2 regions of the Pseudoxanthomonas sp. JC1303 genome follow, and region 2 is predicted to be linked to the other one. Evidence: predicted binding sites of a transcription regulator. Region 2 holds the regulator's gene; the other holds the start of a gene.

Region 1 (11,652 bases), 1.0 Mb from region 2:
ACCGCGTCGCAGCCCAGCTCGGCGATGTGCTCCAGGTGCGCGGTGATGCCGGGCAGGTCGCCCACGCCATCGCCATTGCTGTCGGAAAAGCTGCGCGGATAGACCTGGTAGACGACGGCGCCGCGCCACCAGGCGTCCAGCACGTCGGGACGGAGTCGGGATCGCAAAGAAGTTCCTTGTCAGTGGGGGCGGCCGGCGCGCGCCGGCCGGGCCGCACACGCTAACCCACTGTGGCGCTTCTGCAGCAGGGCATGACGGTCCCCGATAAAGCACGCGCTCAGGAAGTTGAGCGCCTCGCGCGCCGTGTCTGCCCGCGTCTTGCTGCATGCAGAAAGACGCGCGTGGCGATGACCACACCGGCGTCGCCCAGGGCGCACACGGAAACCGTTTTCCGATCAATCGGTTGTCGGCGCACGAACCTGCTGTGCCGCAACACGTATCGACATGGGTGCCGACGGATTTCATCTGGGTTGAACATGCGCCTGTGACGGACCCCTCCAAACGCGATGTCGGCGCGCGCGGCGTTTGACAGCGCTGTCATGGGTGCCGAGGGTGCGGCCGGCCCCACGGACCACCACCACCCGACAGGAGCTTCCCATGCAGATCCGTTCCCCCCTGGCCCTGACCGTCGCCGCGCTGCTCGGCACCGGTCTGGCGACCCTGGCCCCCGCCACGCACGCCCAGACTTTGGTCTGGCAGGACAACTTCGACGGCCCGAGCATCGACGGCGACAAGTGGCAATACGACGTCGGCACCGGCTGCCAGATCGGCAACTGCGGCTGGGGCAATGCCGAGCTGGAGTACTACACCAGCCGCCCCGAGAACGCCCGCATCGAGAACGGCCACTTGATCATCGAGGCCCGGCGCGAGGACTTCGGCGGCATGCCCTTCACCTCGGCGCGGCTGAAGACCGAGGGCCGCATGCACTTCAAGTACGGCACGCTGGAGGCCCGCATCAAGACGCCCGAGGTCGGCAACGGGCTGTGGCCGGCGTACTGGATGCTGGGCGCCATCGGCGTGTGGCCGGCGCGCGGGGAGATCGACATGCTGGAGGCCGGCTCGGCCCAGGCCATTGCCGACGGCATGGCCAACCGCCGGGTCGGCGCGGCCGTGCACTGGGACTACAACGGCTCCCAGGCCGACTACGGCAGCGACTACAACAGCCCGGTGGACCTGCAGAACGACTTCCACACCTATCGACTGACCTGGGACGCCAACTACATCCGCATGTCCATCGACGGGCAGCAGTACTTCGAGTTTGCGATCTCGGACATCGAAGGCGCCTCGCTGCAAGAGTTCCACCAGCAGCAGTTCCTGCTGCTCAACCTGGCCGTGGGTGGCAACTATCCGGGCATCCATGACGTGGCCGGCATCACCGCGCCGATCCCCGGCCAGATGGAGGTGGACTACATCCGCCTCTACCAGGACACCCCTGGCGCCGAGCTGTACGTCGGCGCCGACCACGCCGCGCCGGCCGGCACCTTCGGGCTGTTCTCAGAGCAGGCCGGACTCGCCGGGCAGCTGGATTACAGCAACGACGCGAACCTGTACCTCTGGAACAACCTGAGCGCCAACGGCAGTGCGCCCTACGCCGGCAGCCAGGTCATGGGCTACCACGCGGCGGCCGGCAACTGGTACGGCCTGGGCATCGCCACCGGCTATCACAACTTCGCCAATTACGCCGGCGGGTCGCTGAAGTTCCAGATGAAGACCACCACCACCTCGACCTTCAAGATCGGCATCAACACCTCCTTCGGCGACAGCTGGGTGGACTTCGTCAACGGCGGCAACAACTACGGCCTGGTCCGCGACGGGCAGTGGCACCAGGTCACCATCCCCTTCAGCGCCTTCTACGACCTGGACCTCAAGTCGGTGCGCCAGCCCTTCATGCTGGTCTCCGATGCACCTGCGAGCGATGTGGATTTCGCCATCGACGAGGTGGTCTACCAGAGCCCGTAACGCGGCTTGCGGGCCTGCCGCCCCGACGCGCTCACGCGCGCCGGGGTGCGGGTGGCAGACCCAGTGCGGATGACTTATGCGACATGCGCGGCGCATGCGCAGCGGCTAATGTCCCCGGAACGGTCGGCGATGCCCGGCCTTTTGCTGACACTGTTCCCGAGGGATTGATCCGATGACACCGCGCCGCCTTGTCCCGCTGCTGGGGCTTACCCTGGGCCTGCTGTGCGCCTGCGGCCTGCAGGCCGCCGAGCCCCCCGCGCCCCACCACTTCATCCGCGTCACGTTGGATGGGGCCAGCGACCAGCCTGTCTCCGGGCGCCTGCTGGTCTTCGCTGCCCAGGCTCAGGCCGCCCGGGCCGAGTCCAAGGACGGCAAGGTCGAGGAGGTGGACACCAACCCGTTCGACCCGACCGCCGTGGCCGTGGCCGGGCGCGAGGTGAGCGGGCTCACGCCCGGCGCCAGCGTGATGGTCGACCTGGACGATGTGGCCTTCCCGTCAGGCTTCTCGACGCTGCCGGCCGGCGACTACGTGTTTCAGGCGGTGCTGGACCCCGATCACAGCTACAACTACCTGGGCCGCGACGGTGGCGACCTGGTCAGCGCGGTGACCGAAGGCCCGTTGGCGGCGGGCGAGGCGCTGCCGAACCTGTCGCTGGTCAAGCGCCTGCCGGTGCACGATGACCCATGGCGGCTGTCCTCCCGTGCTCCGCAAGCGGTGCGCGATGCGCTGCCGCAGGCCAAGGCGCAGACCCACGACGCCTCCATGGTCAGCCCGGCGCTGAGCGCGTTCTGGGGCCGGCCGATCCAGGTGCGCGCGCGGGTGCTGATCCCGCCCGGCTACGACGCCAAGGCGGCCACACGCTACCCCACGGTGTATTTCACCCATGGCTTCACCGGCAACTACGACCGTCTGGCCGGCAACATCGCCACGGTGTGGCAGGCCATGGCCAGCGGGCAGATGCCGAAGATGATCTGGGTGTTCCTGGACGAGTCCACGCCGACCGGCACCCATGAGTTCGCCGACTCGGTGAACAACGGCCCGTGGGGCACGGCGCTGACCGAGGAGGTCATCCCCGCGCTGGAGCGTGAGTACCGCATGGACGCCAAGCCCAGCGGACGGTTTCTCAACGGCCACTCCTCCGGCGGCTGGGCCACGCTGTGGCTGCAGACCCGCTACCCGAAGATCTTCGGCGGCACCTGGTCGACCTCGCCGGACCCCAGCGACTTCCACGACTTCACCGGCGTGGACCTGTACGCGCCCGACGCCAACCTGTACACGCGCGCCGACGGCAGCCCGGTGCCGCTGATCCGCGACCACGGCAAGGTCATCGCCAACATGGAGACCTTCGCCCGGCTCGAACGCGTGCTCGGCCCGTACGGTGGGCAAATGGGTTCGTTCGACTGGGTGTTCTCCCCGCGCGGGCAGGATGGCGCGCCGCTACCGATGTTCGACCGCGACACCGGCAAGGTCGATCCCAAGGTCGTGGCCTATTGGCATGCGCACTACGACATCGCCGCGCGCGTGGCCGCGCACTGGCCGCAGCTCAAGCCTGACCTGGATGGCAAGATCCACCTGATCGTGGGCACGGCCGATACGTTCTACCTGGACGGGGCGGCGCACCGCTTCAAGGCGGTGCTGGACAAGCTGGGCGCGAAGAGCGACTTCCGCTTCCTGCCCGATCGCACACATTTCGATCTGTACAAGCAGGGCGACGACGACAGCGCGCTGCTGAAGAAGATCGCCTGGGAGATGTACGCGGTGGCCCGGCCCGGTCAGGCACGGACCAAGGCGCCAGGCCAGTAGAGCCACCGTCGAGACCTACCGGCGCGCCTGGCGGGCGCGCCGGTGGCGTTGCGCTAGTCGTCGGACTTGCGCGACCTGCGCGACTTGAGCCGCTCGACGAAGTTGTCCTTCAACAGCGACTTGACCTCCTGCCCGCGGCCCTTCAACACGGCCTTGGCGCCGTACAACGCGGTGCCGGCGACCTGGGCGAACTCCACTTTGGGTGGCATCACCAGTTCGGTCGGGCTGGTGTGAACGTCCAGCAGCGCCGGCCCGGGATGGGCCAGCACGTCGCGCACGGCCTGCTCCAGGTCTTCACTGCGGGTCACGGTACGACCGTAGAGCCCGATCACCTCGGCCAGGCGGCCGAAATCGGGGTTCCTCAGGTCGGTGTAGTTGTCCAGCAGACCCTCGACCTTCTGCTCGAGCTCGACGAAGTTCAGCGAACTGTTGTTGTAGACGATCACCTTGATCGGCAGTTGCTCCTGCACGGCGGTCAGCAGATCGCCCAGCAACATGGCCAGGCCGCCATCACCCGACAGCGAGATCACCTGCCGCCCGGGGAAGGCCTTCTGCAGGCCGAGCGCCTGCGGCATGGCGTTGGCCATCGTGCCGTGCAGCAGGCTGGTCAGCGTGCGGCGCCGGCCGTTGCCGCGGATATGGCGCAGCAGCCACACCATCGGTGAGCCGCCATCGGCCGTGAACAAGGCATCGTCGGTGGCGTGGCGATCGATCAGCGCGGTCAGGTGCTGGGGATGGATCAGCTCGCCCTCGCCCGGCTGTTCTTCCTCGGCCAGGGTGTCCAGCGCGGCCTTGCGATGCTCCAGGCATTCGTCCAGGTAGGCGCGGTCGCTGCGTGGGGTCAGCAGCGGCAGCAGCGCCTGCATGGTCGGGGCGATGTCGCCGACCAGGCCCAGGTCCACCGGATGCCGACGCCCCAGGTGCGAGCCATCCCGATCGACCTGCAGCAAGGTGGCCTTGTCCGGGTAGTACTGCGCCCAGGCGAAGTCCGCGCCCAGCAGCAGTAGCGTGTCGCACGACATCAGCGCGTGGTAGCCGCTCTCCACCCCGAAGATGCCGGTCATGCCCATGTTGAAGGGGTTGTCGTGCTCGACGAAATCCTTGCCGCGCGAGGTGTGGGCGATGGGCGCCTTGAGCGTCTCGGCCACCTGCAGCAGCCAGGGGTGGGCGGTCTCGCAGCCGGCGCCGGCATAGATGGCCACCTTGCCACCGGTATTGAGTTTGTCGGCCAGCTCCTGCAGCTCGGCGTCGGATGGGCGCAACACCGGCGCGGTGAAGTGCACGCCGAACGGCACGTCATGCTTGACCTCCATCGTGGAGATGTCCGACGGCAGGATCACCACCGCCACGCCGCGCCGGCTGATTGCCGCCTGGCAGGCCAGCGCGACCACGCGATGAGCCTGCTCAGCGCTGTGCACCTGCTCGCAGAACACGCTGCAGCTTTTATAGACCGCGGCGAAATCCACTTCCTGCGGAAACTCCATGCCCAGTTCTGCGGTGACGATCTGGCTGGCGATCAGCACCACCGGGGCGCGGTTGCGGTTGGCCTCGAACAGGCCGTTGATAAAGTGCAGGCCGCCGGGCCCGCACGAGCCAGCGCAGGCGGTAAGCCGCTTGGCGATGAGCGCCTCGGCGCCGGCGGCGAAGGCACCGGCTTCCTCGTGGCGCACATGCACCCATTGGATGCCACTGTCGGCGATGGCGTCGGTGACGTGGTTGAGGGTGTCGCCGACGATGCCGTAGCAGTGCTGGACGCCGGCCTGTTCAAGGGTGTCCACGACGATGCGGGCGACGGTGGGGTGGGCCATGGGATGCAAACTCCAGCGCGGGCCTCCCATGCTAGGCATCGCGCGATGAGGCGAGCGTCGATGGCATGTTGCGTCTCCGTCAACGACATGGGACGGGGCACGGCCGTGGTGCCCGATAGATCGTCTGCGGCCACGTTCCGTTCGGCCCTGGAGACGGCAGGGATGCATGCGCGGCTGCAAGGCCGGTCGCGTGGTGTCCACGCATGCCCTGGCTGTCACGCGCGCCGCCGTGGCTGCGCAATCCATGTTTCCCGATTGCGCAGCCGCCCGCACAAACAGCCGCCAGGCAATCAACGCAGCGCGCATGCACCGGCCTGCAGCGTGGGCGGCATCGTCATCGACATTCGGCGATCATGCCGGTCCCGCCTTCGGAACCTTCCGTCATGTCCGACAACATCCTGGTCTTCTACGGCTCCTACCGCCGCGATCGCATGGGCATCCGCCTGGCCCAGTACGTGGTGCGCACGCTCAACGCGCGCGGTGCCCAGGCCGAGCTGATCGATGCCAAGGCGGTCGACCTGCCGATGCTGGACCGCATGTACAAGGAATACCCCAAGGGCGAAGCGCCGCCGGCGATGGAAGCGCTGGCCGAGAAGCTGCGCAAGGCCGACGGCTTCGTGTTCGTCACCGGCGAATACAACTGGGGCCAGCAGCCGGGCCTGAAGAACCTCACCGACCATTTCCTGGAGGAATGGTTCTGGCGCCCGGCCGGCATCGTGAGCTACTCGGCCGGGCGCCTGTCCGGTGCGCATGCCGCGGTGGCCTGGCACGGCACGCTGTCGGAGATGGGCATGGTGGTGATCTCCAGCACGGTCACGGTCGGGCCGATCGGCAAGACCCTGGACGCCGAGGGCCAGCCCATCGAGGCCGCAGGCCAGTCGCTGGAACGCAGCTTTGTCCGCTTCGCCGATGACCTGGGCTGGTGGACCGAGGCGGCGCGCGCCCAGCGCCAGCGCCGCCCGCCACCTTACTGACGGCCAAACGGCCATGCACTAAAGAAAAAGCCCGCACATGGTGCGGGCTTTTTTGTCCTCTCCGGCAATCGGTGGGTCAGGCCGGGATGGCGAGCGGTCCGCGTGCCGCCGACGAGGGCGCCCCTGCCTGCGCGCGCTTGACGGCGCCCTTGCCCGGCTTGGTTCCACCGAAGCGGAACACCGCCACCGCCCGGCTCAGCTCGGCCGCCTGGTCTTCCAGGCTGCGCGCTGCGGCGGTGGCTTCTTCCACCAGCGCCGCGTTCTGCTGGGTGCTCTCGTCCAGCTGCATGACCGTGCGGCTGACCTGCTCGATGCCCGAACTTTGTTCGGCGCTGGCCGCGGAGATCTCGGCCATGATGTCGGTCACCCGCTTCACCGAGGTCACCACCTCGGCCATGGTGCTGCCGGCGCGCGCCACCAGCACCGAGCCCTGCTCGACCTCCTGCACCGAATCGGTGATCAGGGTCTTGATCTCCTTGGCCGCATCGGCCGAGCGCTGGGCCAGCGAGCGTACCTCGGAGGCCACGACGGCGAAGCCGCGGCCCTGCTCGCCGGCGCGCGCGGCTTCCACCGCCGCGTTGAGCGCCAGGATGTTGGTCTGGAAGGCGATGCCGTCGATCACGCTGATGATGTCGCCGATGCGGGCCGAAGCCGCGCTGATCGACGCCATGGTCGTCACCACGTCCTCGACCACCTGGCCGCCGGTCTGGGCCACCTCGCCCGCGCCGAGCACCAGCTGGTTGGCCTGGCGTGCACTGTCGGCGTTCTGCTTGACCGTGGAGGTCAGCTCTTCCATGGACGCGGCGGTTTCTTCCAGGTTGGCGGCCTGCTGTTCGGTGCGGACCGACAGGTCACCATTGCCGGTGGCGATCTCGCCGGCGGCGGTGTTGATCTGTTCGACCGAGCGCTGGATGCCCTGAACGATGGTGGTCAGCTGCTCGGCGGTCCGGTTGGCGGCCGCGGCCAACAGGCCGAACGCACCTTCGTAATGGGCCTCCACGCGCTGGGACAGGTCACCATCGGCGATCGCGCCCATGATCCGGCCCACGTCCGACAGCCCCGTATCGGCCTGCTCCATGAGCAGGTTGAGCGCGCCAATCATGTCGGCGAAGGCATGCTGGTAGCGCGCCTGCTCGCCACGTGCCGAGAAGTCGCCACGCGCAGCCGCGTCGGCCAGGCGGGCGATGTCGCCGTTGATCGCCGACAGGTTGCCCTTCACCGCATCCAGCGCCTCGTGCAGGGCGGCACGCTGCCCGGGCAGGCGGCGCATGTCGCGGCGCAGGTCACCGCGGCCGTATTCGCCCATGATCTGCATCGCCTCGATGATCGCGTCCAGATGCTCGAACAGCACCCGGTTCACGCCACTGGCCAGGGTCCCGTAGTCACCCGGGAAGTCCTCGGGCATCCGGTGGGCGATGTCCTCGCCCTGCTGCAGACGTGTCAGGGTCTGCATCTCGCCGTTGAAGCGCTGCAGCACCTGCTGCATCTGGCCCATGCTGGTCATCAGCTGCCCGGCCTCGTCGCGCGACTCGACCTTGATCTGGGTATCGAAGCGGCCGGCCGCGATGGCCTCGGCGGCGCGCGTGGCCGCGCGCAGCGGCGTCCCGATGGCCGCGGCGATCAGCCAGCACAGACCGACCACGATGGCGATCAAGCCGGCGCCGATCAGGGTCAGGGTGCGGGTGAACTTCCAGGCCTCGGCCTGGATGTCCTCGGCATACACGCCCATCGCCACGATCCAGTTCCACTGGGGGAAGGCGGCCGCGTAGCTGATCTTGGGCAACTGTTTCTTGCTGCCCGGCTTGGGCGCGCTGTAGTTGCTGAAGCCATCACCCTGGCTGACGGCCTTCTGGATGTCGCGATAGACGTACTCGCCGGCATCGCTCTTGTAGTCGCTCATGTCGGTCCCGGGCTTGCGCTTGGGATGCATGACGATGCGCATCTGCGGGTCGGCGACGAAGAAATAGTCCACGCCGCCGTTGGTGCGCATGTCCGCGAGCGCCGCCTTGGCCTGCTCCTGGGCCTGGGCGTGTGTCAGCGCGCCACTGGCCTCGCGCTTGGCGTAGTGCTCCAGCACCGACAAGCCCATGTCCACCTGCGTCTTGACGCTGGCCTTGCGGGCCGCCACCAGGTCGAGATACTGCAACCGTGCCGCAGCGACCGACAGGATGACCACACCGACCGTGATCAAAGCACAGAGCAGCACGAACTTGCGTGTCAGCGGCAGGTTGGCGATATGGCGACGTAACGAGACAAGCGGGTTCATGAGGCGCTCCGGATTCCAATCAGCATTGGCATAAGCGATATCGGCGGGTCGCTGACAGCCTTGACCAGTTTTTTCTGAACACGCATCCAGCCCGGCCCCTCAAGCCGACGCCCGTCTGGTCGATATTCGCTGTGACGCGGATGCTTGGGTCGTCCGTTCCCCGACTCCACGCCCAGGTCCTGCGCGATGCCTCAACTGCCCGATCCGCCACCGCCGAAGGGAGGGCTGCGCCGACTCCTGTCCAAGCTGGGCGAGCGCGGTGAGGACACCGCCAAGCCCGGCAAGGCGGTGCTGACGACCACCCATCGACGCGTGTCCGCGAGCACGCCCTCGGCAGTCGAGGTTGCCGCTCCGCCAGTCGATGCGGCGGCCGCCACCGCCGCGCTCATGCGCCTGTTCTCCCATGCCCATCGGCCGGAGGAACTGCTGGATGCCTTCGCCAGCGGCATGGCCAGCCTGCATGGCGAGCTAGGCGACATGGGCCGGCGTCTGCGCGTGGCCTACGATGTCGGCGACTGGCCCGGCTATGGCCGCGCCCTGCGCCAGTTGATCGACAAGTACATCCGCACCATCGACGTGGCCGACCCGCTGGCCGCCGGACGCACCCAGGCCGAATACCTGCGCGACCTGCTGCGCCATGCCCTGGGCAATGCCCTGGCCACGCTGCTCCAGCGCACCCCGGACCTGGTCGAGGAAGCCCAGTCGCTGGGCACTGCGCTGCGCCACTGGCGCCCGGGCCAGGACCTGGGCGCCATGGAGACCCGCCTGCGTGAACTCACCCACCAGATCGGGTTGCGCGCCGACGATGCCAACGAGCAGCAGAACCTGCTGCTGGGCCTGTTCGACCTGTTGCTGGAGAACGTCGGCGAGCTGATCGACGAACGCAGCTGGCTGCAAGGCCAGATCGGCATGGTCCGCCAGCTGATCGCCGGGCCGATGGACGCCCCGGCCATCGAGCAGGCGCGCGGCACGCTGCGCGAGGTCATCTACAAGCAGGGCCTGCTCAAGCAGGGCATCGCCGAGTCCAAGCAGGCCATGCGCGAGATGATGGTGTCCTTCGTCGACCGCCTGGGCGGCATGGCCACCAGCACCGGCGAATACCACGACCGCGTCGCTGGCTATACCCAGGCCATCGGCGACGCCAACAGCATCGCCGAGCTCAACCGCCTGTTGCAGGAGGTGCTGGACGATACCGCCGGCATGCAGGCAGAAGCGGCTTCGGCACGCGATGTGCTGCTCAACGCCCAACAGCAGGTACAAGCCGCCGAAGCGCGCATCCAGGCACTGGAGCAGGAGCTCAAGGACGTGGCCGGGCTGGTGCGCGAGGACCAGCTGACCGGCGCGCTCAATCGGCGCGGCTTCGAGGAACTGTTCGAGCGCGAAGTGGCGCGTACCCAGCGCAGCAGCGCCCCGCTGTGCGTGGCGATGCTGGACCTGGACGATTTCCGCAAGCTCAACGAGACCCACGGCCATGCCGGCGGCGATGCGGCCCTGCGTCACGTCGTGGAGATCGCCCGCGCCACCCTGCGCGCCACCGACGCCATCGCCCGCTTCGGCGGCGAGGAATTCGTGCTGCTGCTGCCGGACGCAACCATCTTCGAGGGCAGCGCCGCGGTCACCCGCCTGCAGCGCGCGCTGGCCCAGCATTCGTTCCTGCACGAGGACATGCGCGTGTTCGTCACCTTCAGCGCCGGCGTGGCTCTGCGCAAACCGGACGAGGCCCAGGACGTGCTGCTCAAGCGTGCCGACCGCGCCATGTACGAGGCCAAGAAGGCCGGCAAGAACCGCGTCCTGAGCGCCGACTGAGCGCCAGACCTGCGCGCAGGTGGCGATGAAAGACTCGGCCGCGTGGCAGCGGACACCGCGCCTTGGGCCACACGATGTCGGGACAGGCGGGCGTCGACACGGCCAGCCGTGCCGACGGTGGCCGGCTGAAGCGGACACTCACCGCCGTTTCATCCGCGCTGGCACTGCTGCGCGTTAAGGTCGGCGCCCCTGTCCCCTCAAGCGAGACCCGAGATGAGCCTGTTCTCCAACATCGTCAACAAGATCTTTGGCCATGCCCAGCCGGCCGCGCCGGCGACGCCGGCTGCCGCGCCCGGCCCGCAGGTGACCATCGTCGATGGTTCCGAGGCCACCGCCGACATCGCCCCGCCGGCACGCAACCCGGCCCCGGCCGCTGCCGCCGCGCCGGTGGATGTGGAAGCCGTGCTCACCGACATGGCCGCGGCCAAGGGCGGCAAGAGCGACTGGAAGCATTCCATCGTCGACCTGCTCAAGCTGCTGGACCTGGATTCCAGCCTGGAGGCGCGCAAGCAGTTGGCCGAGGAACTGGACGTGCGCGCCGGCGCCCATGGCAGCGCCGAGCAGAACATCGCCCTGCATAAGGCGGTCATGCGCAAGTTGGCCGAGAACGGCGGCAAGGTCCCCGCCGAACTGAAGGACTGACGCCCGCCCGCCGCCCGCCGCGATCAGCGTCGGGCGGAACGGGGCGCGTTGCGCTGGCCGCCCGAGGCGGCCAGCGCGATCAGCTCGCGCTGGCCAGCCGGTGGCCGCCGCCGAGCAGCCTGGCTGGCAGCAGCAGCGCGGCCCGCAGCAGCGCGAAGACCGCGCCGAAGGTCACCCCGACCAAGCGGAACGGCAGCGATAGCAGCCACACGAACGGCCAGGCCACCAGGGCCAGGAGCGCCAGCGGCCAGCACAGCACGGCCAGCAGGCACCAGAGCAGCAACGTCGTCAGGGTCCGCATGGGGGGAGATTCCCGGGAGCCGAAGGAAACGCAAGCCTACGCCATCGGCGCCAGGCCCGGCGTAAGACCGTCCGGCTCAGCGCCAGTGGCCG
Region 2 (11,652 bases):
GCCAATGCGTCAAGGGTCTGGCGCGCGTCGTGGCCCAGCGTGGCCGAGCCGGCGCCGAACAGGATGTCGCTGTTGATCTCCACTTCGATCCACAGCTCCGAGCGGCGCACGGTGATGAGCTTCTTATTGATCAGTGGCGACAGGGCGTGGCTGAGCTGGCTGGCCACCGCATCGAGCTGGCGCTGGGCGCGATCCATCTGGCTGCTGTCGCGCAGGGACACCGGCGTGGTACGGCTGCTGGACAGGCGATTGGGATCAGGCACGGAGAGTGGCGGGCTGGACTTGATCGGCGTGGGGCGCTCGCCGCCGGATCCCTGTAGCGCCTGGTCGCCCACCTGCACCGGGGCCATGGTGTGCGGCTGGCCGCCGAACGCGGTGCGCATGGCATCGGCCATGACCCGGTACTTGGCCTCGTTGACCGTGGACAGGGCATACATGACCACGAAGAAGGCCAGCAGCAACGTCATCAGGTCGGCATAGGGGATGGCCCATGCCTCGTGGTTGGCGTGTTCTTCATGGGAGCGCTTGCGGGCCATATGCAGGACCTAATGCAAGAACCCGGCCAATTTGGCCTCGATGTTGCGCGGGTTCTCGCCCTGGGCGATGGCGATCAGCCCCTCGATGAGCATTTCCCGCTCGCCGCTGCTGTGCTGGATCACGCTCTTGAGCTTGTTGGCCATCGGCAGGAACAGCAGGTTGGCCGAGGCGATGCCGTAGATCGTCGCGGTGAAGGCGGCGGCGATGCCGTGGCCGAGCATGCTGGGGTCGGCCAGGTTCTTCATGACCGCGATCAGGCCCAGCACCGCGCCGATGATGCCCAGCGTGGGCGCATAGATGCCCATGCCCTCGAAGACCTTGGCGGCGGCCAGATCGCAATGCTCCTGTCCCTCCAGGTCGATCTCCAGCATGTGCCGGATGGCCTCGGGCTCGACCCCGTCCACCAGCATCTGCAGGCCCTTGCGCACGAACGGATCGGCCTGGCCGCCGACCTGGTCTTCCAGGCCCAGCAGGCCGCTGCGGCGCGCGGTGTTGCTCCACTCCACGATCTGGCCGAGCAGTGCGTCGCGGTTGTTGGCCGGCGGCTGGATCACCCAGCGGGCGATCTTGAAGGCCCGCCGGAACACCGCCGGCGGGGTATGCACCAGGATGGCCGCCACGGTCCCGACGATCACGATGACAAAGGCCGCCGGCGACCAGAGCGCGGCGATTCCCGCACCCTTGAGAATGCTTCCCCCCACCAGCGACGCGATCGCCAGCAGCAGGCCGGTGAGACTGAGCTTATCCATGCAGACGGTATCGGCACCATGCGCGCTGACTTGATACGGCGCGCGGCCGGTGTGGACGTGGCGATGCCGGAAAAATGACGCGCGCCCGCCTGCGGCATGCGCCGCTGGCAGGGTCATGCACGCCTTGGATCAGCCCCGCAGGCCGTCCACGTCCAGGATCAGGGCCAGGCGGCCGTCGCCGATGAGGGTGGCACCGGCGTAGCCGGGCAGGCCTCGCAGGGAACGCGGCAGCGGCTTGATGACCACTTCCTCGCGGCCGCGGACCTGGTCGACGACCAGGCCGACGCGGGATTCGCCAGCCTGCAGTACCACCACGGTCAGCAGCGGGCAGCTTGGGGCATCCAGGCCCAGCCACTGGCGCAGGTCCACCAGCGGCAGGGTGTGCGAGCGGCGGTCAAGCACCGCGCGGCCGTCGAACCAGCCCAGCGAGGACTGCGGCGCGTGCAGCACCTCGACCACGCGGGCCAGCGGCAGGGCATAGACGTCCGCGCCAGCCTGGACCAGCAGGGTGGGCAGGATCGCCAGGGTCAGCGGCACGCGGATCAGGAAGCGGCTGCCGCGGCCCAGTTCGGACTGGATGGTGATCTGGCCGCTGAGCTCGCGGATGCGGGACTGGACCACGTCCATGCCAACGCCGCGTCCGGAAATGTCGGTGATCTCGGTCTTGGTCGAGAAGCCCGGCAGGAAGATCAGGTGCAGGCATTCCTCGGTGCTCAGGCGCGCGGCGGCTTCCGGGTCGATCAGGCCCTTTTCGCGGGCCTTGGCGCGCAGGCGCTCAGGGTCGATGCCGGCGCCGTCGTCCTGCACCTCGATGCTGACGTAGTCGCCTTCCTGCTGGGCCGACAGGCGCACGTGGCCGCTGCGCGGCTTGCCCGAGGCCTCGCGCAGGGCGGGCGCCTCGACGCCATGGTCGATGGAGTTGCGCACCAGATGGACCAGTGGATCGGCCAGGGCCTCGACCAGGTTGCGATCCAGCTCGGTGTCGGCGCCGACCAGTTCCAGTTCGACTTCCTTCTCCAGGGTGCGGGCGACATCGCGCGCCACCTTGGGGAAGCGCGAGAACACCTTGCCGACCGGCTGCATGCGGGTGCGCATCACCGCGGTCTGCAGACGCGCGGTGGCCACGTCCAGGCCGCTGACGGCGCGATCCAGTTCTTCGTCCTTGAGCCGGATGCGCAGGGTCTTGAGGCGATTGCGCGCCAGGACCAGTTCGCCGATCAAGTTGACGATGGCATCCAGGCGCTTGGTGTCCACGCGGACGGTGTGCTCGGCTTCGGCCGGTTTGGCCGCCGCGGCCTGGGCCTTGGGCGCGGCAGGCGCCGGCGCCGCCACGGGCGTGGGTTTGCTGGGCGTGGTGGCCGGGACGTCGCCGGCCGCGAACTGCGCGATCAGCGCCGGCGGGGCCGGCGTGAGCGGCTGTCCGCCGGAAAAGGCGTCCAGCATGTCCTTCAGGTAGTCCAGCGACTGCTGGGCGGCGTCGAAGTGGCGCGCCTGCAGCGTGGTCTGGCCGGCGCGCGCCATGCCCAGGGTTTCCTCGGCGGCGTGGCACAGCTCGACCATCGGGTGGATCGCCAGGAACCCGGCGCCGCCCTTGAGCGTGTGGAAGCCGCGGAACACGGCGTTGAGCTGCTCCGAATCACCGGGCGCCTGTTCCAGCGCGACGAGCTGCTCGCCCAAGCGCTCCAGGATTTCCTGGGCCTCGATGATGAAGTCGGCAGCGATGTCGTCGGGAACGGCGCTCATGGCTTACAACCCGAGGTTGGAGAGCAGGTCATCGGCGTCGTGCTGGGACACGCCGTGCTTGTCCAGGCCGGCCAGGGCAGGGCCCGCCAGGCCATTGGCCACCGGCGATCCCTCCTTGGGAGGCAGGCCCAGCGCGCCGAAGCCTTCATGCACACGGCGCACGATGCCGGCCACGCGGCGGATGATCTGTCCGGTCAGGTCCTGGAAGCTCTGGGCCAGGGCCATCTCGGTGAGGTTGTGGCGGATGCGGTCCAGGATTTCGCCCTGGTCGGCGTTCAGGCCGCCGGCGCGCAGCTGGTCGGCCAGGGTGCGGCATTCCTCGGCCAGGTCCAGGGTGCGGTGGCTGGCCTGTTCGGTCATGGCCACCACGTGGTCCAGGCGCGAGCAGGCATCGTCCAGCTCGCCGGCTTCGCTCGGCACGGTGGGCAGGTCGCCCAGGGCCTGGCCCAGGTCGCGTGCCAGCCGGCTCAGCCCCTGCATCATCGGCTTGGTGCGCCAGGCGGCCAGGGTGTCGATCTCCACCCGCCAGGCGCCCTCGTCGCCGCTTTCCAGCGCGTCCAGGGCCCGCTGCAGGCTCTCGATGAGCGCGCCGCGCTCGGTCGTGGCGTTCATCAGGCGGCCGCTCCCAGGCGTTCGAAGATCTTGCCCAGCTTTTCTTCCAGGGTCTGGGCGGTGAACGGCTTGATGATGTAGCCGCTGACTCCGGCCTGGGCCGCCTCGATGATCTGCTCGCGCTTGGCCTCGGCGGTGACCATCAGCACCGGCAGGTGCTTGAACTTGTCATCGGCGCGGATGTTGCGCAGCAGGTCGATGCCGGTCATGCCGGGCATGTTCCAGTCGGTGACCACGAAATCGAACGGCGATGCCCGCAGCGCCGCCAGGGCGCTGTTGCCGTCTTCGGCTTCGGCGGTGTTGGTGAAGCCCAGATCGCCGAGCAGATTCTTGACGATACGTCGCATCGTCGAGAAATCGTCCACGATCAAAATCCGCATGTTCTTGTTCACCGCTGACTCCTAGGTTCTTTAATCTTCGTCTTCGAGGCCGGAATCGGCCATTTCGAATGCCTTGAGGCGACCGCGCAGGCGCACGGTGGCCTGGCCGTGGATCTGGCAGACGCGCGATTCGCTCACCCCCAGTACGGCACCGATTTCCTTCAGGTTCAACTCCTGCTCGTAATAGAGCGAGAGCACCAGCTGTTCGCGTTCGGGCAGCTGCGCGATGGCCTTGCCCAGCTCGCGGCCGAATTCCTGCCGTTCGAGCATCTGCTGCGGATTGGGGCCGCCCTTGGCGACGGTATCCAGCTCACCCTGGTCCTCGATGCGCGACTCCAGGCTGAGCACGTGCCCGCGTGAGGCGTCTTCCATCAGGCGCATGTAGTCCGGCAGCGGCATGTCCATCGCCGCGGCCACCTCGTTGGGGGCGGCGGCGCGGCCGGTGGCCTGCTCGATCTTGCGGATCGCGGCGGCCGCGTCGCGGGCGCGGCGATGCACCGAGCGCGGCACCCAGTCGCCGCGGCGGATCTCGTCGATCATCGAACCGCGGATGCGGATCGAGGCGTAGGTCTCGAACGAGGCGCCCTGGTCGGCGTCGTAGCTGCGCGAGGCCTCCAGCAGGCCGATCATCCCGGCCTGGATCAGGTCGTCGATTTCCACGCTGGCCGGCAGGCGCGCGGCCAGGTGGTGGGCGATGCGGCGCACCAGGTCGGCGTGCTGGGTGATGTAGTCGTTGTCGTTGTTGCGCTGGACGGCGCGGTACTGGGCCAGGGCGCTCATGCGGCCACCCCCGGGCGGATCATCCGCTCGACGAAGAACTCCACGTTGCCGCGCGGGGCGGTCGGGGCCTGCCAGCGGGCGGTGCGGCGGGCGATTTCGGCAATGGCCTGGGCCGACGGGCTGGCCGGATAAGCCTTGACCACCGGCTGCTGGCGCTGCACCGACAGGCGCAGCCAGTCGTCCTGGGGCACGCAGCCCAGATAGTTGAGTGACACGTCGCCCAGGAACTTCTCGCAGACCCGGCCGAGCTTGTCGTACAGCAGGCGGCCTTCGTTGGGGTCGCGGACCATGTTGGCCACGATCTGCACCCGGTCCACGCCGCGCTCGCGCGAGAGGACCTTGATCAGGGCGTAGGCGTCGGTGATCGAGGCCGGCTCGTCACAGACCACCACCACCGCATCCTGGGCGGCCTGACAGAAGGTCAGCACGCTGTCGGTGATGCCCGCGGCGGTGTCGATCACCATGACATCCAGGTCGCGCTCCAGCTCGGAGAAGACGTTGATCAGCCCGACGTGCTGGCCCGGGGCCAGCTCGGCCATGTGCCGGCGGCCGGAGGCGGCCGGAACCACCATCAGCCCATTGGGCATGTCGATGATCGACTCTTCCAGGGTGCAGCGGCCGGCGACCAAGTCGGCCAGCGTGTAGCGGGGCGTCAGGCCCAGCAACACGTCGACGTTGGCCAGACCCAGGTCGGCGTCGAGCAACAGGGTCCGCTTGCCCATGTCCGCAAGGGCCATGGACAGGTTGACCGACAGGTTGGTCTTGCCGACACCACCCTTGCCACCGGTCACGGCGATGGTCCGCACCGGGCCCAGCGGCTCGGGTCGGGTCGCCGACAGGGGGAAGGCGTTGGTCAGCTTGGCGTAGTCACGCGACTGCATGGGTCTGCTCCGGGATACAGGGCTTATCGGCATCGCGCCGCAAATCTTCAAGGCGCAAAACCAGGCTGGGGGCATTGGCGCGGTGCAGGTCGTCCGGCACGTGCTGTCCATCGGTCACCCAGGTGATGGGGAGGCGGTGATCCACGACCACCGACAGGGCGCTGCCAAAGCGTCCGGTCTCGTCGAGCTTGGTCAGGATCACGCCCTGCGGGGCGGCCCCGGCGAAGCGGCGCACCACCTCGTCCAGGTCCGAAAAGTGGGCATTGGCCGGCAGCACCAGCAGCGAGCGGACCGTGCGCGAGGCGCGCAGCCAGTTCAGCTGGGCGGCCAGGGCGCGGTCGCGCTGGCCCAGGCCGGCGGTGTCGATCAGCACCAGCTTGTAGTCGGCCAGGCGCACCAGCAGCTGCTGCAGGGAGGCGTCGCTGTCGGCCTCGTGCACCGCGATGCCCAGCTGGCGGCCGTAGCTGTGCAGTTGTTCGCGGCCGCCGACGCGGATGGTGTCGGTGGTGACCAGGGCGATGTCGCGGGCGGCATGGGTCTGCAGGAAGCGCGAGGCCAGCTTGGCGATGGTGGTGGTCTTGCCGGCGCCGGTCGGGCCGACCAGGGCGATCACGCCGCCTTCTTCCAGCGGGTCGCCGTGGGCGATGGGCAGGCGCTGGGACAACAGGCCCAGCATCATGCCGCGGCCGCGGTGCAGCTCCAGGTCGGCCGGGATCTGCATGACCACATCCCGGATCAGGCCGGCATCGAAGCCGTAATCGTCCATCAGCTCCAGGGCCTGGGCGCGCACGGGCGACCCGCGCAGGCGCTCGTCGGTGAGGCGGTTCATCTCACGCTCGATCATCTGGCGCATCAGGGCCAGCTCGTCGCGGAGTTGGCTGAGTTGGGCGTCATCCTGCGGCTTGGGGAACACCGGCGCGGCCGGAAGGGCGGCTACAGGAGCGGCGGCCACCGGTGCCGGGGCGGCAGTGGCGACCGGCGCAGCGGCCATGATCGCCGGCTCGGCCTGGACCGCGGGCGCTGCCTGGATCGGCGCGGGGGCCGGGACGGCGGGTGCCACCGGCGGGGCGGTGACCGGATCGCGCGGGAAGGCGGCCACGGCCGGGGCCGGCGCGGCGGCGGCCAGCTCCTGGGGCTGGACCGGCTGCATGTATTCGGCGAACGGGCGCGGCGCGGCGGGCGCGCGCACCGGGACGGCCGGCGCCTCGACTTCGGCTTGGGCAACACGCGGAGCCGGGGCCGGGGCCGGCGCGGCGGGGCGGGCCGGGCGGGAAGCCACGGTGGCCGTCGGTGCGGGGGCCGGCGCGGCCTGCTCGCGGGGCTGGCCGCCCAGGCGACGCTCGGTGATGGCCGCCATCATGGCCATGGCCGAGTTGGGGGCCGCCTCGGCGGGCACGCGCGGGGCCGGGTTGGCTGCCGAGTAGCTCACCTGCGGCGGCACCGGCGCAGTCGGGGCGGGCATCGGGGCGCTGGCCGGCTCCGGCCGCACCGCGTCCAGGGCACGCTGGACCAGGGCCTCGTCGTAGTTGCTGGCGGCCACGATCTCGATGCCTTCCTCGGTGCGGCGATTGGAGAGGATCACCGCGTCAGGGCCATGTTCTTCGCGGACCATGCGCAAGGCGTTGCGCATGTCGGGAGCTACGAAGCGCTTGATCTTCATGAGCGGAAACCGGAATGGGTGGAAGGGAAGTGGAGCGGGGTGGAGCGCGGTGCGTGATCAGGGTGCGTCGATCTGGGGGCTGAGGGCGTCGCCGATGTCATCGTCTTGTCGTCTCCACGTGCCGGGCCGGGTGGCGGCGCCGGTTTTCAGTTGCACGGGGAGATCGTCAATCAGCTGATCGTCCCCACCAATTTCAAACGTTTGTCTTCTGGTACTTCGCTGTAGGACAGGACCGAGAGCGCCGGGACGCTGTGCCGGACCAGCCGGGCCAGGGCGGCCCGGACCTGGCCCGGGACCAGCACCACCGCCGGCTCGTTGCGGGCTTCCTGCTTGGTCACGCAGTCGGCCAGGCTCTGATGCAAGCGCTCTGCCAATCCGGGCTCCAGCGCAGCGCCGTTGCCTTGGGTGGAATCCTGCAAGACGCGTTCCAATTGCGGGGCCAGGGTGAAGACCGGTAGTTCCGGCGACATGCCGGCGATTTCCTGGACGATGAAGCGGCCCAGGGAGTTGCGCACCGCGGCGGTCAGCGCGCCGGGTTCCTGACTCTGCGGGGCATGCTCGACCAGGGCCTCGACGATCTTGCGCAGCTGGCGCACCGGGATCTTCTCGATCAACAGGTTCTGCAGCACGCGCACCACCACCGACAGCGGCAGCGCCTTGGGGGTGAGGTCCTCGACCAGCTTGGGCGCGCTCTTGGCCAGGGTGGCCAGCAATTGCTGGACTTCCTCGTGGCCGAGCAGCTCGGGGGCGTGCTCGCGGACCAGGTGGGACAGGTGGGTGGCGATGACGGTGGCCGGGTCGACCACGGTGTAGCCCATGGTCTCGGCGTAGGCGCGCTGGTGCGGCTGGATCCAGATCGCGTCCAGGCCGAAGGCCGGGTCCTTGCCGGGGATGCCGTCGATCTTGGCCAGGGCGCCACCCGGGTCCAGGGCCAGCTCACGATCAGGGTGGATGTCGGCGGTGGCCACCGGCACGCCATGGACCAGCAGGCGGTAGGCGCTGGCCTGCAGTTCCAGGTTGTCGCGGATGTGCACCGGCGGGATCAGGAACCCGATGTCCTGGGTCAGCTTGCGGCGCACGCCCTTGATCCGGGCCATCAGTTCGCCGCCCTGGGCCTTGTCCACCAGCGGGATCAGCCGGTAACCGACCTCCAGGCTCAACGGATCGATCGGGCGCAGCTCGTCCCAGCTCAGCTCGGCGCTGGCCTGGGCCGCGGCGGTGACCTCGGGCTTGTCGGGGGCGGACTTGGCCTGCTCAAGGGCCAGACTGCGCTTCCACATCTTCCAGCCGATCAGGCCCAGGATCAGGGCCAGCGTCAAGAAAGCGACATTGGGCATGCCCGGGATCAGGCCGACCAGGCCCAGGATGGCCGCGGCCACGGCCAGCGCCTTGTGCTGGCCGAACACCTGGCCGACCATCGCCCCGCCCATGTCCTGCGAGCGCGAGGCGCGGGTGACCAGCATGGCCACCGCCGAGGACACCAGCAGCGCCGGCAGCTGGGCGACCAGGCCGTCACCGATGGACAGCAGGGTGTAGGTGGCCGCCGCCTCGGTGAAGGGCATGCCGTGCTGGAGCACGCCGACGGCCAGGCCGCCAAGCAGGTTGATGAACAGGATCAGGATGCCGGCGATGGCATCGCCTCGGATGAACTTGCTGGCGCCGTCCATCGAGCCGTAGAAGTCGGCTTCCTCGCGCACTTCCTCGCGCCGGGCCTTGGCTTCCTCACGGGTCAGCAGGCCGGCGTTGAGGTCGGCGTCGATCGCCATCTGCTTGCCGGGCATGGCGTCCAGGATGAAGCGCGCGGTCACTTCCGACACGCGCCCGGCGCCCTTGGTGATCACCACGAAGTTGATGATCGTCAGGATGGCGAACACCACGATGCCGACCGCGTAGTTGCCGCCGATCACGAATTCGCCGAAGGCCTCGATCACCTTGCCGGCCGCGCCGTGGCCACCCTGGCCGTTGAGCAGGATCACGCGGGTGGAGGCTACGTTGAGCGCCAGGCGCAGCATCGTGGTCATCAGCAGCACGATCGGGAAGATGCTGAACTCCAGCGGACGCTGCACGTACACCACCGCCAGCAGCACCATCAGCGAGATGGCGATGTTGAAGGTGAACAGCGCATCCAGGACCGGGGCGGCCAGCGGCACGACCACCATGGCCAGCATGGCCAGCACGATCAGCGGGGCGCCGAGCCCGTGCTTGATCATGTCCATGACCTTACGCGGGTTCATCTGGGTGACGGGCTTGCTCATGGACGGCGGCTCCCCGGAGCGAATTCGTCAACGTCGATCGGTGGCAGGGGCGGCATCGGGCCAGCGCGCCAGGCGCGCAGCTGATAGACGTAAGAGAGGATCTGGGCGACGGCCGCGTACAGTCTCACGGGGATTTCCTTGCCGAGTTCCCCTTCTCTATACAAGGCGCGTGCCAAAGGCGGCGCCGTGACGATGGCCACCCGGTGCTGCTCGCCCAGTTCGCGGATGTTGAAGGCCACCTCGTCCACGCCCTTGGCCACCACGGTGGGCGCGCGCATCTTGCCGCCCTCGTACTTGAGGGCTACCGCGTAGTGGGTCGGGTTGACCACCACCACGTCGGCACTGGGCACCGCCTCCATCATCCGGCGCTGCGACATCTGCATCTGCATCTGCCGGATCTTGCCCTTGACCTCGGGGCTGCCCTCGGACTCCTTCATTTCGCGGCGGACTTCCTCGCGGGTCATCTTTAGCTTCCGCGTGTAGTTCCACTTCTGGTAGGGCGCGTCGATGGCCGCCAGCAGGGCCAGAGCGCCGGCGGTGAAAGCCAGCAGGCGCACGGTGAACCCCAGCCCGTGGGTCATGGCCTGCTCCAGCGGCAGGCGCAACAGGCCCTGCAGTTCGTCCAGGCCCCCGTAGATGCACAGGCCGGCCGCGCCGCCGACGAAGGCCACGCGCAGCAACGACTTGGTCAGCTCGGCCAGGCTCTCCGGGCCGTACAGGCGCTTGATGCCGTTGAGCGGGTTCAGCCGGTTCAGGTCCGGGACCAGCGACTTGCTGGAAAAGCGCAGGCCGCCCATCAGCACCGGCCCAACGAAGCCGGCGATCAGGCAGACGATCACCAGCGGCACGGTGATCCAGGCCAGGCCCAGCAGCAGGTGCCCGGCGTAGGCGAACAGTCCGTTGGGATCCTGGCGAATGCCGGCGATGTCCGGGCTGAGCGCGTCCTTCATCCACAGCACGGCCTTGGCCGCCAGGGTGTGGGACATGCTCATCATGGCGAAGATGCCGGCGCTGAACACCGCGGCGGTGGCCAGCTCTCGCGAGCGCGGGATGTTGCCCTGTTCACGGGCTTCGCGGAGCCGTTTTTCGGTTGGCTGTTCTGTGCGTTCGCCGGCGTCTTCGTTTTCGGCCATGGCAGCGGGGCAGCCTGGGAGGGGGGAGGATGCCCCTCATCTGCAAGCGCCGTTCCACATGCGCCCGGCGCGGGCCAGAACGACGCGTCAGGCGGTGATCTGGCGTGCCGCGTCGAAGGCCGCGTCGAACATGCGCTGCACCGGCGGGCCCATCTCGCCCACCAGGACCGCCAGCAGGGCCAGGCCCAGGATCACCGCCACCGGCAGGCCAAGCTGGATCGGGTTGAGCGCCGGGGCAGCCTTGGACAGGGCGCCGAAGGCCAGGTTGACCGCCAGCATGGCCACCATTACCGGCAGGGCCAGGGTGACCGCGCCGCGGAACATGGTCATGACGAAATCCGGGGCGACCGAGGCCATGGCCTGCACATCGGGCAAGGCGGTGCCGATCGGCAACGCCTTGTAGCTGTCCACCAGCAACTGGACCACGGCCAGATGACCGTTGGCAGTGAAGAACAGCAGGCCGAAGGCCAGGTAGAACCACTGCCCGATCACGCCTGAAGTGACCCCGCGCAGCGGGTCGGCCATCTGCGCGAAGCTCAGGCCGGTACTCTGCGAGACCAGTTCGCCGGCCACCGCGCCGGCCTCGAAGATCAGGCGCAGCAGGAAGCCCATGCTGGCGCCGACCGCCAGTTCGCGGGCCACGCTCAGCACCACCGCGGCATTGAAGCCGTCCCAGTTCGGGACCGGCGGCAGGATCGGGGCCAGGGCCATGCCCAGGGTGGCGGCCAGCATCACCCGGATCCGCACCGGCACCGCGCGGCTGCCGACCACGGGCATCACCAGCAGCATCGCCCCGATGCGCAGCATGGTCCACAGGATCGCCCCGACCATGGCGAAGGCCTGCTGGCCATCGATGACCATCTGGGTGGCCGAATCCATCGCCGGGCTATCCGATCAGATGGGGAATGCGATGGAACAGCAG

Evidence for each region. Region 2 encodes FliA, which starts transcription of late flagellar genes. Its sites were predicted from a motif close to TAAAGTTTNNCNNNCNNNGGCCGATAA; they were not measured.
Region 1: the regulator FliA is predicted to act here: its motif matches at 8,849-8,875, upstream of ACORQU_RS03435 (methyl-accepting chemotaxis protein).

What each region holds. Positions count from the first base shown of each region.
Region 1 is NZ_CP185958.1:749,303-760,954, forward strand. It holds gene ACORQU_RS03410 (alpha-amylase family glycosyl hydrolase) at 1-167, opposite strand, end outside; gene ACORQU_RS03415 (glycoside hydrolase family 16 protein) at 598-1,959, shown strand; gene ACORQU_RS03420 (alpha/beta hydrolase) at 2,132-3,763, shown strand; gene ACORQU_RS03425 (thiamine pyrophosphate-dependent enzyme) at 3,817-5,571, opposite strand; gene ACORQU_RS03430 (NADPH-dependent FMN reductase) at 5,955-6,545, shown strand; gene ACORQU_RS03435 (methyl-accepting chemotaxis protein) at 6,622-8,811, opposite strand; gene ACORQU_RS03440 (GGDEF domain-containing protein) at 8,998-10,617, shown strand; gene ACORQU_RS03445 (DUF3597 domain-containing protein) at 10,831-11,259, shown strand; gene ACORQU_RS03450 (hypothetical protein) at 11,339-11,560, opposite strand.
Region 2 is NZ_CP185958.1:4,076,537-4,088,188, reverse strand. It holds gene motD (flagellar motor protein MotD) at 1-536, opposite strand, end outside; gene ACORQU_RS18245 (flagellar motor protein) at 546-1,286, opposite strand; gene ACORQU_RS18240 (chemotaxis protein CheA) at 1,416-3,029, opposite strand; gene ACORQU_RS18235 (protein phosphatase CheZ) at 3,033-3,641, opposite strand; gene cheY (chemotaxis response regulator CheY) at 3,641-4,033, opposite strand; gene ACORQU_RS18225 (RNA polymerase sigma factor FliA) at 4,052-4,801, opposite strand; gene ACORQU_RS18220 (MinD/ParA family ATP-binding protein) at 4,798-5,682, opposite strand; gene flhF (flagellar biosynthesis GTPase FlhF) at 5,669-7,342, opposite strand; gene flhA (flagellar biosynthesis protein FlhA) at 7,513-9,576, opposite strand; gene flhB (flagellar biosynthesis protein FlhB) at 9,594-10,730, opposite strand; gene fliR (flagellar biosynthetic protein FliR) at 10,818-11,609, opposite strand; gene ACORQU_RS18195 (flagellar biosynthetic protein FliQ) at 11,617-11,652, opposite strand, start outside.